Regions from separate parts of the Mycolicibacterium tokaiense genome, predicted to be linked through region 2. Evidence: riboswitches for the same ligand, from Rfam matches in the RefSeq annotation. Region 2 holds a riboswitch; the other holds the start of a gene.

Region 1 (5,891 bases), 5.3 Mb from region 2:
GGCGCCGGTGATCTCGACGATCTCGGATGTCCCACCCAGCAGCGCGGCGGCCTGCGTCAACTCCTCGATCGAGCCGAACGGGTCGGCAGTGCCGTGGGTGAACACCGTCGGCACGGTGATCTGCGGCAGGTGTTCGGTGCGGGCGCGCTCCGGCTTGCCCGGCGGGTGCAGGGGATAGGAGAACAGCGTCAACCCGGCCAGGTCGGCGCCCTGCGCGGCGACCATCGACGTCATCCGGCCGCCGTACGAGTGCCCACCAACCAGCACCGGCCCGTCGGACAGGGTGTGCGCCAGCTCGATGGCCTCGATGATGCCGGCCTGATCGGCAGCGGCAGACCCGGAGGGCGGGCCCTTGGGTCGCCGACGCCGGTAGGGCAGGTTGTAGCGGATGGCCAGCCAGCCGCGCCGGGCCCACTCGTCGCAGATCCGGCCCAGCAGCGGGGCCTCCCGGCTGCCGCCGGCGCCGTGGGTCAACAGCACCACGCCAGTCGGCGCGCCGTCCGGTTCATGGGCCACCCCTGCGATGGCCTCGAGGTTCACGCTTGCAGCCTGAACATCGCGTTGACCGGGCCGTGGCCGTGGCCCAGCGGGTAGGCGGCCCGAATGCACTCGGTCACCCAGGTCTTGGCGAACGCCACGGCGTCGGGAACCGAAAAGCCGTGCGCCAGAGCGCAGGTGGTGGCAGCGGCCAAGGTGTCACCGGCGCCGTGGTCATGCCCGGTGGCCACCCGCGGGGCGTGGAACTCCTGAAACTCGGTGCCGTCGAAGAGCAGATCGGGGCTGGCGTCCGAGGATTTCAGGTGCCCGCCCTTGACCAGGGCCCACTGCGGCCCCAGCGCGTGCAGGGCGCGCGCCGCCTCCCGCTGGGACCTGTCGTCGACGACGTCGATGTCCACCAGCAGGCGCACCTCGTCGAGGTTCGGTGTCACCAGGGTGGCCAGCGGGAACAACTGGTCGCGCAGCGCCGACAGCGCGGACGGGTGCAGCAGCGGATCGCCGTGCATCGATGCGCACACCGGGTCCACCACCAGGGGAGTGCCGGCGCACTCGGCCTGCCAGGTCTGAGCCACGCAGCCGATGATCTCCGAGGACGCCAGCATCCCGGTCTTGGCGGCCTGGATACCGATGTCAGAGGCCACGGCGCTGATCTGGCCGGCCACGATCTCCAGCGGGATCTCGTGAAAAGCTTTGACGCCCACCGAGTTCTGCACTGTCACGGCACTCATCGCCACACATCCGTGCACCCCGAGCAGGGCGAAGGTGCGCAGGTCGGCCTGGATTCCGGCGCCGCCGCCGGAATCGGAGCCGGCGATGGTCATGACGCGGTGAGGTGTCTGCCCGCTCGGGGGCAACGGCAAGTAGTTCACAGCACTCCCTACGCCGGTATTACCCGGTCAGGTTCGTACGGTCGACGGCCCCAGCCGTCCTCTCAGCGCACTCGGCGTGCGCTCCCGCGTGGTGGTTTTCCGGTTACCGGCCCAACTTAGCGCAGCGCCGGGGAACAGGAATTGCCTCCCACTGGTTTGCATAGCTAATATATGTAAGTTGCAGCGCACGCCGTGGTGAGCTGTCAGGCCGATCCGAGACACGAAACGAAAAGACGATGACTGCCGAACTCACCACTGACGCCCGTCTCGATGACACCGCGCGCCGCCGGGTCCGGATGGATCACGACCATCCCCACTACAAGTGGATCGTGCTGTCCAACACCACGTTGGGTACCCTGCTGGCCACCATCAACGCGTCCATCGTGTTGATCTCGCTGCCCGCCATCTTCCGCGGCATCGGACTCAATCCGCTGGCCCCGGGAAATGTCAGCTACCTGCTGTGGATGCTGATGGGCTACCTGGTGGTGACCGCCGTTTTGGTGGTGCCGTTCGGGCGTCTGGGGGACATGCTGGGCCGGGTCCGCATCTACAACCTCGGCTTCGTGGTGTTCACCGTCGCCGCCGTGGCCCTGTCCTTCGATCCTTTCCAGATGGGCGGCGGCGCGGTCTGGCTGATCGCCTGGCGGGTGGTCCAGGGTGTGGGCGGCGCCATGCTGATGTCCTCGTCGTCGGCCATCCTCACCGACGCGTTCCCGGCCAACCAGCGCGGGATGGCGCTCGGTGTGAACATGGTCTCGGCGGTGGCCGGCTCGTTCCTCGGCCTGCTCATCGGCGGTTTCCTGTCCGAATGGCACTGGCAGGCCATCTTCTGGGTCGGTGTGCCGATCGGTCTGGCCGGCACCGTCTGGAGCCTGCGATCGCTCAAAGAACTGGGCTCGCGCACCCCGGGCAAGTTGGACTGGGCCGGCACCCTGACCTTCGGCATCGGCCTGACGGTGCTCCTGATCGGCATCACCTACGGCATCCAGCCCTACGGTGATGCGAGCACCGGGTGGGCCAACCCGATGGTGCTCGGCGCCATCGCGGCGGGTCTGGTGCTGCTGGCGGTGTTCTGCGTCGTCGAGCTCAAGGTGGCCGCACCGATGGTCGACCTGCGGCTGTTCCGCTCGGCGTCGTTCGGGATGGGCAATCTGGCCGGACTGCTGTCGTCGGTCGGTCGCGGCGGCCTGCAGTTCATGCTGATCATCTGGCTGCAGGGCATCTGGCTTCCGTTGCACGGCTACAGCTTCGAATCCACGCCACTGTGGGCCGGTATCTATCTGCTGCCGATCACGGTGGGCTTCCTGGTGGCCGGGCCCATCGCGGGCTCGCTGTCCGACCGCTTCGGTGCGCGTCCCTTCACCGTCGGCGGCATGCTGTTGATGGCGGTGACGTTCGTGGCCCTGCTGCTGATCCCGGTGAACTTCGATTATTGGGTGTTCGCGCTGATCGTGTTCCTCAACGGCCTGGGCGGCGGTATCTTCACCGCCCCCAATACTGCGGCGATCATGTCGAGTGTTCCTGCAGCGCAACGTGGTTCGGCTTCCGGAGTGCGCGCCACGTTCTTCAACGCCGGCTCCTCGCTGTCCATCGGCATCTTCTTCTCGCTGATGATCGCGGGCCTGGCGAACACCCTGCCGTCGGCGCTGACCACCGGGCTGCAGGCCCAGGGCGTCTCGGCCGGTGTCGCACAGGACGTCGGCAACCTGCCCCCGGTGGGCAGTCTGTTCGCAGCATTCCTGGGGTACAACCCGATCGCCGAACTGCTCGAGCCCTCCCACGCGCTGCAGCAGCCCGGCGTCAACGCCGATGTGCTGACGGGCAAGACCTTCTTCCCCGAACTGATCACCGAGCCCTTCCACAGTGGACTGGTGGTGGTGTTCGCCGCCGCCGCGGTGATGATGGTGCTGGGTGCCATCGCCTCGTGGATGTCACCCGGGCGCTACGCCGACGCTCCGGGTGCAGACAACGCGGCGTGACCCGAATCAGGCCGGCGGGGGTGCCGTTGATCCCCGCACCACCAGCTTCAGCGGGAACTGCACCGAGAGTGGGGGCCGGTGCGGTTGGGCCAGGAGTTCGAGCAGCATGCGGGCCGCCTCGGCCCCGATGTCCTGGTTCGGTATCCCGACGGTGGTCAGCGGGGGACGCAGCTTGTCCAGGAACGGCATGTCATTGAACCCGACCACGCTCATCCGTTCGGGACAGGCGATGTCACGCTCGGCGAATACGTCGTAGCAGCCCAGGGCGATCAGGTCGTTGCCCGCGACGATCGCGGTGAAGTCGGTGCCCGCATCCAGGAGCCCGCGCAGGGCGTCGGCACCGGCCTCCTCGCTCCAGCTGGCACAGGTGGCTGTCAGCGCCGGGTCCTCGTCGGCGCCGTGGTCACGGATGGCGGCCCGGAAGGCGCGGGCACGTGCCACACCCGTCGAGGTGGTCTCGGGCCCGCCCAGGTGTGCGATTCGGCGATGGCCCAGCGCGGTCAGGTGCTGGACGGCCAGATACACCCCGGCCGGGTCGTCGGGTGCAACCGCAGGGGCGTCCACCCCATCGGGGCGGCGGTTGACCATCACCATCACGACGCCCTGCTGGTGTAACTGGACCAGCAGCGGATGGTCGATCCGCGCGGTGGCGACGATCAAGCCTTCCACCTGCCGGGACAGCAACGAATCCACCAGGCCCTGTTCGCGGATCTGATCGTTGTCGGTGTTGACCACGAGCGCGCTGTAGCCGGCCGCCTCCAGCGTCCGTTCGATGCCCCTCAGGATGGGCGGGAACAGGGGGTTGGTGAGGTCGGGGATCAGCACCCCGATGGTGCCCGACTTGGCGGTCTTGAGTCCGCGCGCGATGGGATTGGGTCGGTAACCCAGCGATTCGGCGGCCCGGATCACCCGGCGCGCCGTCTCGGTGTTGACCAGGCCGCGCGTTGCCGGGTTCAGCGCCCGGGATGCCGTGGCGGCATGCACTCCCGCCGCCACAGCCACGTCACGCAAGGTCGGGGTCGACACGGATGTCAGCCTAGATCCGCGCCGCAGCACGCGTGCCGCCCCGGCGGGCCGACAGCAGATCGCCGATGCCTGGTTGCAGTCGATTGCACAGGTCGATCTGACATGGAGACTCCTCGTCGAGGCTCTGATCGGCGGAAACCCACCGCTTCTAGCTGCGACAATAGGGACTCGTGATTCTCATCACAGGAAATTCGCAGAAATCGTTGACACGGATACAGCCTGATTGCTTAGCTAGGTTTGCAATCGATTGTGACGACCTGCGCAGCGGGGCGCGGCGCGCAATTGTGCACGGGCGGAGGATTTCTCGTGACTTCAGCATGGACGGATCGGAAGGTGGGTGTGCGCCGGGCAGTGACGGTGGCGGCCGCATGCGGCGCGCTGCTGTTCACCGCGGCATGTGGCGGGGGTGGAGGCGGCGACGCCGCCGGCCCGTCCAGCGAGGGCGGCGGCGGTGGTGAGCGGGAGAAACTGATCGTCTCCATGCCCGTCATCCCCCCCAACTTCGTGCACGTCATGCCCTGGGTCGCCCAGGACCAGGGCTTCTACGACAAATTCGGGGTTGATGTCGAACTCGTGAGCCTCGACACCGGCGTGACCGCACTGCGCGGCGCGGAGGCCGGCTCCGCCGACATCGCGGCGGTACCCACCCCCACGCTGATCAATGCCGTCGCGCAAGGCGGCTCGGCGAAGGCCTTCTACACCTATTCCGACAAACTCGACGTACAGATGGTCACCACAGCGGACGTCAACGGGTGTGAGGACCTGCGAGGCAAGGTCGTCGGTGTGGACGAGGTGGGCGGCTTCGCCGAGGTGCTGACCAAGATGTACTACACCTCGTGTGGGTTGACGCAGGAAGACGTCACGTACGGCAACTTCCCCGGCGCCGAAGGCCAAGCCATGGCGCAGGGCCAGTCGGCCTCCGGCGTGCTGCACATCGACGAGGCCCAGGGCGTCATGGAGCAGTTCCCGGATGCCGGTCTGAAATCCGTGGTGAATCTGTGGGACGTGGTGCCCGACTGGCATTACGCCGGCTTCGCCGCACCGGAGTCGATTTTGCAGGAACGCCGCGACGCCATCGTGGCGTTCACCGCCGCGAACATCGCCGCCAACCGGTTCATGACCGACACCGCGAACAAGGAGGCCGTCCTCGACACCGCTGAGGAGGTCACCGGTCTGGACCGTGAGATCCTCTCGCAGACCTACGACACCTTCATCGAAGACGAGCTGTTCCCCGACGACAACGGCTATCCCCAGGAGATGGTGGACTTCACCGCCGACCAGCAGGTGGAACTGGGCAACATCACCGAGGACATCAAGCCGACCTACGAGCAGCTGGTCGACACCACGATCTACGACGACGCGCTGGCGCTCTACGAAGAGAAGTCCTGACCTTCGCCTCACGGCGCCGGTGGCGGCCAACAGATCACGGCCGTCACCGGCGCCGCACCATCACCGAACATCGAAAGGCGCCGTTGTGGCGAATGTCGACATCAAGGACCTCTCGAAGCACTTCGGGCCG
Region 2 (5,891 bases):
CGCCGCGGGCCCGCCGCGCGTACCCGAGGTATTGCCAGTCCTGGCGCAGCAGCCCGACCATGCGCAGCCCGGCCAGCGCGCCGATGACAAAGCGGGCCGGGAGTTTCAGGATCTGACCCAACCCGTCGGCCAACTCGGTGGGCTGGACGTCGAGGAACAGGAACACCGAGGGAAGCGCGATCGCCAGCACCCGCAGGAACATCGCCGCGGCCAGTTCGATCGAGCCGTCGCTGACGGTGATCAGCAGGAACTGCCAGTGCACGGTCCCGCGTGGCTCGCCGTAGAGCAGGTTGGTCACCGCGGTGAGCGCCGCTGCCACGGTGATCAAAGCGGCGCGAATGAGGAACGCCCGCAACGGCACCCGCATCGCCAGGAACAGCGGGATCTCCAACACCAACGCCGTCAGCGCCGACACCCAGTCCACGCTTAGCACCAGCGCCACCGCGATCACCCCGGCGGCCATCAGCCGGGCGACGGGATTGACGGCGCTAGACATCGATGCGCTCATCGGCCAGCAGGTCCACGAATTCGGCGTCGTGGGTGATTGTCACCACCGCGGTGCCCTCGTTGGCGATCTCGGCCAGCAGCAGGATCAGCTCGGCCCAGGTGCGGCGGTCCTGGCCGAAGGTCGGCTCATCCAGCACCACCAGGCCAGGGCGCGTCATCAGCACCGTGGCCACCGACAACCGGCGCTTCTCACCGCCGGAAAGGGTGTAGGGGCTGCGGTCAGCCACCCCCGTCAGCCGCAGCCGCTCCAGCAGATCGGTGCTGCGCGCGTCGATCTCGGCCTCGGGCATTTTCAGCGCCCGCGGGCCGAGGGCCACCTCGTCGCGCACCGTCGGCGCCAGGAACTGGTGCTCGGGGTCCTGGAAGACGCTGGTGATCCGGGTGAGCAGTTCCCGGGACCGCCAGCGAATGGGGTTGCGACGCTTGGGTGTCGGCGCGAAGTCCACCGCAGCCTCCACCGCACCCCCTCGCGGCGGCAACAACCCACCCAGCGTCAGGGCCAACGTCGACTTGCCGGAGCCGTTCGGGCCCGTCACCGCCAGCACCCGACCGGGGGTGATGTCCAGATCCAGGGTCAGCAGGTCGGTGCGGTAGCCGACGGTCAGATCCCGCGCCGACAGAATGGGTTCGGCGCTGGTGTGCGTGCGGGACACTGCGGGAGCCGGTGCGCCCGGCACCCAGATGCCGGACTCCACCAGGTGGGTGTGCTCCCGTTCGATGGTCTGCTCGGGCGGTCCGTCGGCGATCACCTCTCCCCCGGCGCTGAGCACGATCACCCGGTCCACCACCGGCAACCAGACCTCGGTGCGGTGCTCCACCACCACGACGGTGGCCCCGGTCAGCTCAGCCGCCGCCGTCACCGCGTCGCGGACTTCCAGCACCCCGGCGGGATCAAGGTTGGCGGTGGGCTCATCGAGCAGGATCAGCCCGGGCCGCATCGCCAGCACACCGGCCAGGGCCAGGCGTTGCTTCTGCCCGCCCGAGAGCTGCGCCGTGTCGTGCTGCAGTGGCAGCGTCAACCCCACCGACTGCAGCGCGACTTCGACCCGCGGCCAGATCTCGGCGCGGGGAACACCGAAATTCTCCATGCCGAATGCGACGTCGTCGCCGACGCGGGACAGGATCACCTGAGAGTCCGGGTCCTGCAACACCATCCCGATGCGGGAGCGTTGCGCGGTGGGTGGCGCTCCGTCGACCAGTAGCCGGCCGGCGGCATGGCCTTCCTCGGCGCCGCCCAGCACACCGGCCAGGCCGTGCAGCAGGGTCGACTTGCCCGACCCGGAGGGGCCGAGCAGCAGCACCCGCTGACCGGCATCGATGGTCAGATCGAGTTCGCTGATGGCCCAACGCTGTTGGTCAGCATGACGCCAACCCCACTGCTGTGCTGTGACTTCGGCTCCGCCCGAAGCCGGCGTCACCGCGCGGTCGCGGTCCGGCCGGAGGCAAACCGGCTCAGCGCACCGGTTTTGGCCAGGCCGCGGACCACGAACCAGGACAGCACGCCCGCGATCAGAGCGCCGGAGATCATGGCCGACCCGGTGTAGATGACGGCAAACGCCGTGGTGGAACCCGGGTAGTAGAGGAAGAGTTCGTTGATGCCGAGCGCGAGACCGGCTGCCACACCGGCCAATACGGCCACCGGCAGGTTCCAGCGGCGGTAGAGGAAGATGGCGAAGATGAGCTCAGCGCCGAGCCCCTGCACCAGGCCGGACTCGATGGTGAGCACCCCCCACTGGTTGCCGACCAGTGCCGAGACGGTGGCCGCCACCAGCTCGCCGTAGAGCGCGGCGCCGGGCTTGCGGATCACCAGCGCAGTCAGCACCCCGGCGAACAGCCAGCCTCCGCCCAGGAGACCCTGCAGCCCGGGCAGCAGCGCGCTGAGCGGTTCGGAGATGGGGTTGTAGGCCACGTTCCAGAACACGAACACCAGGCCGGAGGCCACCGCGAGCACACTGGCCACGACGATGTCGACGACACGCCAGCGCAGCGCCGAGGGTTGCGTGATGGTCTGTTGGTCCATGAGGACTCCTTCATCTCCCTACGCCGGCATTACCCGGTCAGGTTCGTACGGTCGACGGCCGTCCAGCCGTCCTCTCAGCGCACTCGGTGTGCACTCCCGTGTGGTTTTGCGTTTCCCACGCTAGCCCAGGACGAGCGGTGCTCGCTACACCGGGTCGACCCGGACCCGTCCGTCGCCGCCGTCGGTGACCACGAAGTCGGCGCGGTCGCGCGGATCGAATTCGGCGATCAGCGCGTCCTCCTGGCGCGCCCAGCGGTCCCAGTGCGGTCGGAAGGTGTCGCCGTCGCGCTGCAACGCCCGCTCTTTGCGGACCCCATCGGGTACCTCGACCCAGATCCTCACGTCGGCCAGCTCGGCGTTGCCGCCGGACAGCGCGCCCACGCCTTCCACGATCAGGCGCTCGGCGTCGACGGTGCGCCATTCTGCCGGGCGGTCAGCGGTCCAGTCCCAGCGTCGCCACCGCGCCACCCGCCCCGCCGAGCGGGGTGCCAGCAGTTCGCTGTGCAGGTGCTCGACGGCGGCGGCCAGGCCGTCCCAGCCGGGGTAGATGTCCTCCAAACGCACCACGGCGCTGCCGGCCCAGCGTCCCTGCAACTCGTCGGCCAGCGTCGTCTTGCCCGCTCCGGAGCGTCCGTCGATCAGGACCGTGGTGGCGCCGGTGGTGTGCAGCAGCCAGGCCAGGTCATCGAGAGTCATCCGCGAGAGTCCTTGTCGGCGAGTCCACTTCCCTGCGTGTCGAACATCTGTTCTAATGGCTCCCGCTCGCCGGTCCGCCGTCTGCGGGCAACCCAGAGAAGGAGTTCACCGTGACGATCACAGTAGACAATCCGACCATCATCGACGTTCCCGAGCCCGCAGTACCCGCGACGGACACCCCCGTCGTCGCCGAGGAGAAGCCCAAGAAGCGGGCCGGCCGCAAGACCAAAACGCTCGAGCTCACCCTCACGGTCACCGGTACCGCCGACGGCGAATGGCACGCCGACCTCAAGCAGGGCAGTACCTTCCTGGCGCGCAATCTCGCCGTCGCTGCCGCAGCCGTGTCGCGCGCGGCCAGAGAATTGCATGACGACCTGTCCGGCCCCATCGACGAGGTGATCGAAGAGGCGCGTTCGCAGCAGGCTGCCAAGGTGGCCGCGCTGGAGGCTGAGTTGGCCGCCGCCAAGCTGGCGCTGGCCGAGTTGGACTGACCTCCTAAGGGACCACGGCGCGGCACCCTAATATTGACCGACACGTCGGGAGTGGGGTGAGGTCAATGCTGCGCTTCGCGACGCCGCTGGTGGTCTTTCCCGTGCTCTACGCGCTGTCGGTGCTGGTCGGACGCGCCACCCGACTGGGCGGCGGCGAAGTTGCGCTGGTGTGGCCCGCGGCGGCGGTCGGCGTCATCTGGCTGCTGTCGACCCGGCGCGCACCTCGGTGGGAGCGCCTGCTGCATCTCGGTCTCCTTGCTGCCGTGGCGTTGATCATGAACGTGGCCACGGGTGGATCGTGGTCTCTTGCTCTGTGGTTCAGCCTGGTCAACGTCGTCCTGTCGGTGATCACCGTCGAGATGCTGGCGTTCGGCCGCGACGAGGTGGCACTCCGGGATCCCGCCGACTTCGCCCGTCTGATCGTGGCGGTGGGCACAGGTACGGTGTGCGCCGCAGTATTGGCGACGGGGTACTTCGTCGTCGCCCTCGATGCGCCCCTGTGGGAGACGTTCGCGCTGTTCGCGGTGCGCAACGGGGCGACCGCGCTGCTGGGGCTGTCGGTCTGGCTGGTGTGGCGGCACCGGCCTCCGCGGCAGATGCGTTTCGGCATGACGTCGATCGGCGAAGCGGTACTGGTGGCCGGCGGCCTGACGTTCGTCTTCTTCTGGACGTTCTGGCTGAATTTCACAGTCCCGACGGCATTCCTGACCCTGGTGCCGGCCATGTGGGTCGCGCTGCGCTACAGCACCACGATCAGCACGGCCTTCCTGCTGGCCGCGGGCGTGTGGATCATCTACGCCACGCTCGCGAACCGAGGCTTCCCGGTGACCGACATGCATATCCGGGCACTGCTGGCGCAGGCCGTGATCTGCAGCCTGAATCTGGTGGTCCTGACCCTGTCGCTGTACCGCGACTCGCGGACCCGCCTGATCGCCGAGCTGGAACAGGCCCGCGATCGGGCCGACCACCTGGCCACCCACGACCCGCTGACCGGGCTGGCCAACCGCGCTCTGTTCACCGAGCGGCTGGAGCACGCCCTGGCCCAGGCGCAGGACGGGGCCTCGAACGGGTTGGGCCTGATCTTCCTCGACCTGGACGGCTTCAAAGCCGTCAACGACACCTGGGGTCACGTCGAAGGTGACGAGGTGCTCCTGGAGGTCGCGAAGCGGGTCGAGACGGCGATCCAGCACACCGACACCGCGGCCCGCCTCGGCGGCGACGAGTTCGCGGTGCTGCGCCCCGGAACCGCCGACGTGGCGCAATTGGAGGTGCTCGCCGAGTATCTGCGCACCGAACTCCGCCGGCCGATCCCCCTGCGCGTCGGCGTTGTCTGCGACCGACTGTCGGTCAGTGTGGGTGTGGTGACCTCGCGTACCAACTGTGATGTCGAGGTGCTGCTACGGCGCGCGGATGCCTTGATGTACCACGCCAAGCGGAATGGGAAAGACTGCGTCGTCAGCATCGATGCGTCGTCGGAAGTGGGCACAGGAGAAGAAACTCCGGCGTAGGGCGGGCGGGGCTCGAACCCGCGACCAAGGGATTATGAGTCCCCGGCTCTAACCAACTGAGCTACCGCCCCCAGGCGCGTCTGCGCGGCCGTAATCTTCGCATGCGGCCACACCGCATTCCACAGCGCGCCCGGGTCGAGACTGCGGTGACGCCCGCCCTGGGGTGCCGAACATGGGCGTCACCGCAGTCTCTAGCGGGTGGTGAGGTCAGGACGAGATCGACGTCGACGGCTTCCACGCCAGCGCGCCGATGACCAGGCCGAGGAACGGGATGGCCGCCAGCACCGTGCTCAACCCGACGCTGCCGCCGGTGACCAGGGTGAAGTTCGACAGCACCAGCCACAGGCAGCCCAGCAGTCCGAGCACGGCCAGCCCGGGCGCGATGCGGGTCTGCCACACCCCCGACACCCGGTCCTTGTTGCGCAGGAAGAACACCAGCACGGCCACCGAGGTGGTGAGCATCAGGATGACCATGCCGACGGTGGCGACACCGGCCATCGAGCCGAACACCCCGACCAGCGGGTCGATGCCCAGCACGGCCAGGATCGCGACGATGATGGCCGCGGTGATGGTCTGCACCACAGAGGAGAACGCCGGTGACTCGTGCCCGTCGTGCACGGCCGCCAACCGCGACGGCAGCAGGCCCTTGCGCGACAGCACGAACTGATA

Evidence for each region. Region 2 has a riboswitch for thiamine pyrophosphate ahead of G6N58_RS28960 (ECF transporter S component). Riboswitches for the same ligand answer to the same signal wherever they lie in the genome.
Region 1: linked by a shared signal. The riboswitch ahead of thiD (bifunctional hydroxymethylpyrimidine kinase/phosphomethylpyrimidine kinase) and the one ahead of G6N58_RS28960 (ECF transporter S component) in region 2 are both predicted to bind thiamine pyrophosphate.

What each region holds. Positions count from the first base shown of each region.
Region 1 is NZ_AP022600.1:733,648-739,538, reverse strand. It holds gene G6N58_RS03545 (alpha/beta hydrolase family protein) at 1-540, opposite strand, end outside; gene thiD (bifunctional hydroxymethylpyrimidine kinase/phosphomethylpyrimidine kinase) at 537-1,367, opposite strand; TPP riboswitch at 1,356-1,465, opposite strand; gene G6N58_RS03535 (MFS transporter) at 1,604-3,346, shown strand; gene G6N58_RS03530 (LacI family DNA-binding transcriptional regulator) at 3,353-4,372, opposite strand; gene G6N58_RS03525 (ABC transporter substrate-binding protein) at 4,679-5,761, shown strand; gene G6N58_RS03520 (ABC transporter ATP-binding protein) at 5,847-5,891, shown strand, end outside.
Region 2 is NZ_AP022600.1:6,010,028-6,015,918, forward strand. It holds gene G6N58_RS28950 (energy-coupling factor transporter transmembrane component T family protein) at 1-496, opposite strand, end outside; gene G6N58_RS28955 (ABC transporter ATP-binding protein) at 489-1,925, opposite strand; gene G6N58_RS28960 (ECF transporter S component) at 1,922-2,527, opposite strand; TPP riboswitch at 2,526-2,637, opposite strand; gene G6N58_RS28965 (nucleoside/nucleotide kinase family protein) at 2,672-3,223, opposite strand; gene G6N58_RS28970 (DUF6319 family protein) at 3,334-3,714, shown strand; gene G6N58_RS28975 (diguanylate cyclase domain-containing protein) at 3,780-5,222, shown strand; tRNA gene G6N58_RS28980 (tRNA-Ile) at 5,220-5,293, opposite strand; gene G6N58_RS28985 (APC family permease) at 5,430-5,891, opposite strand, start outside.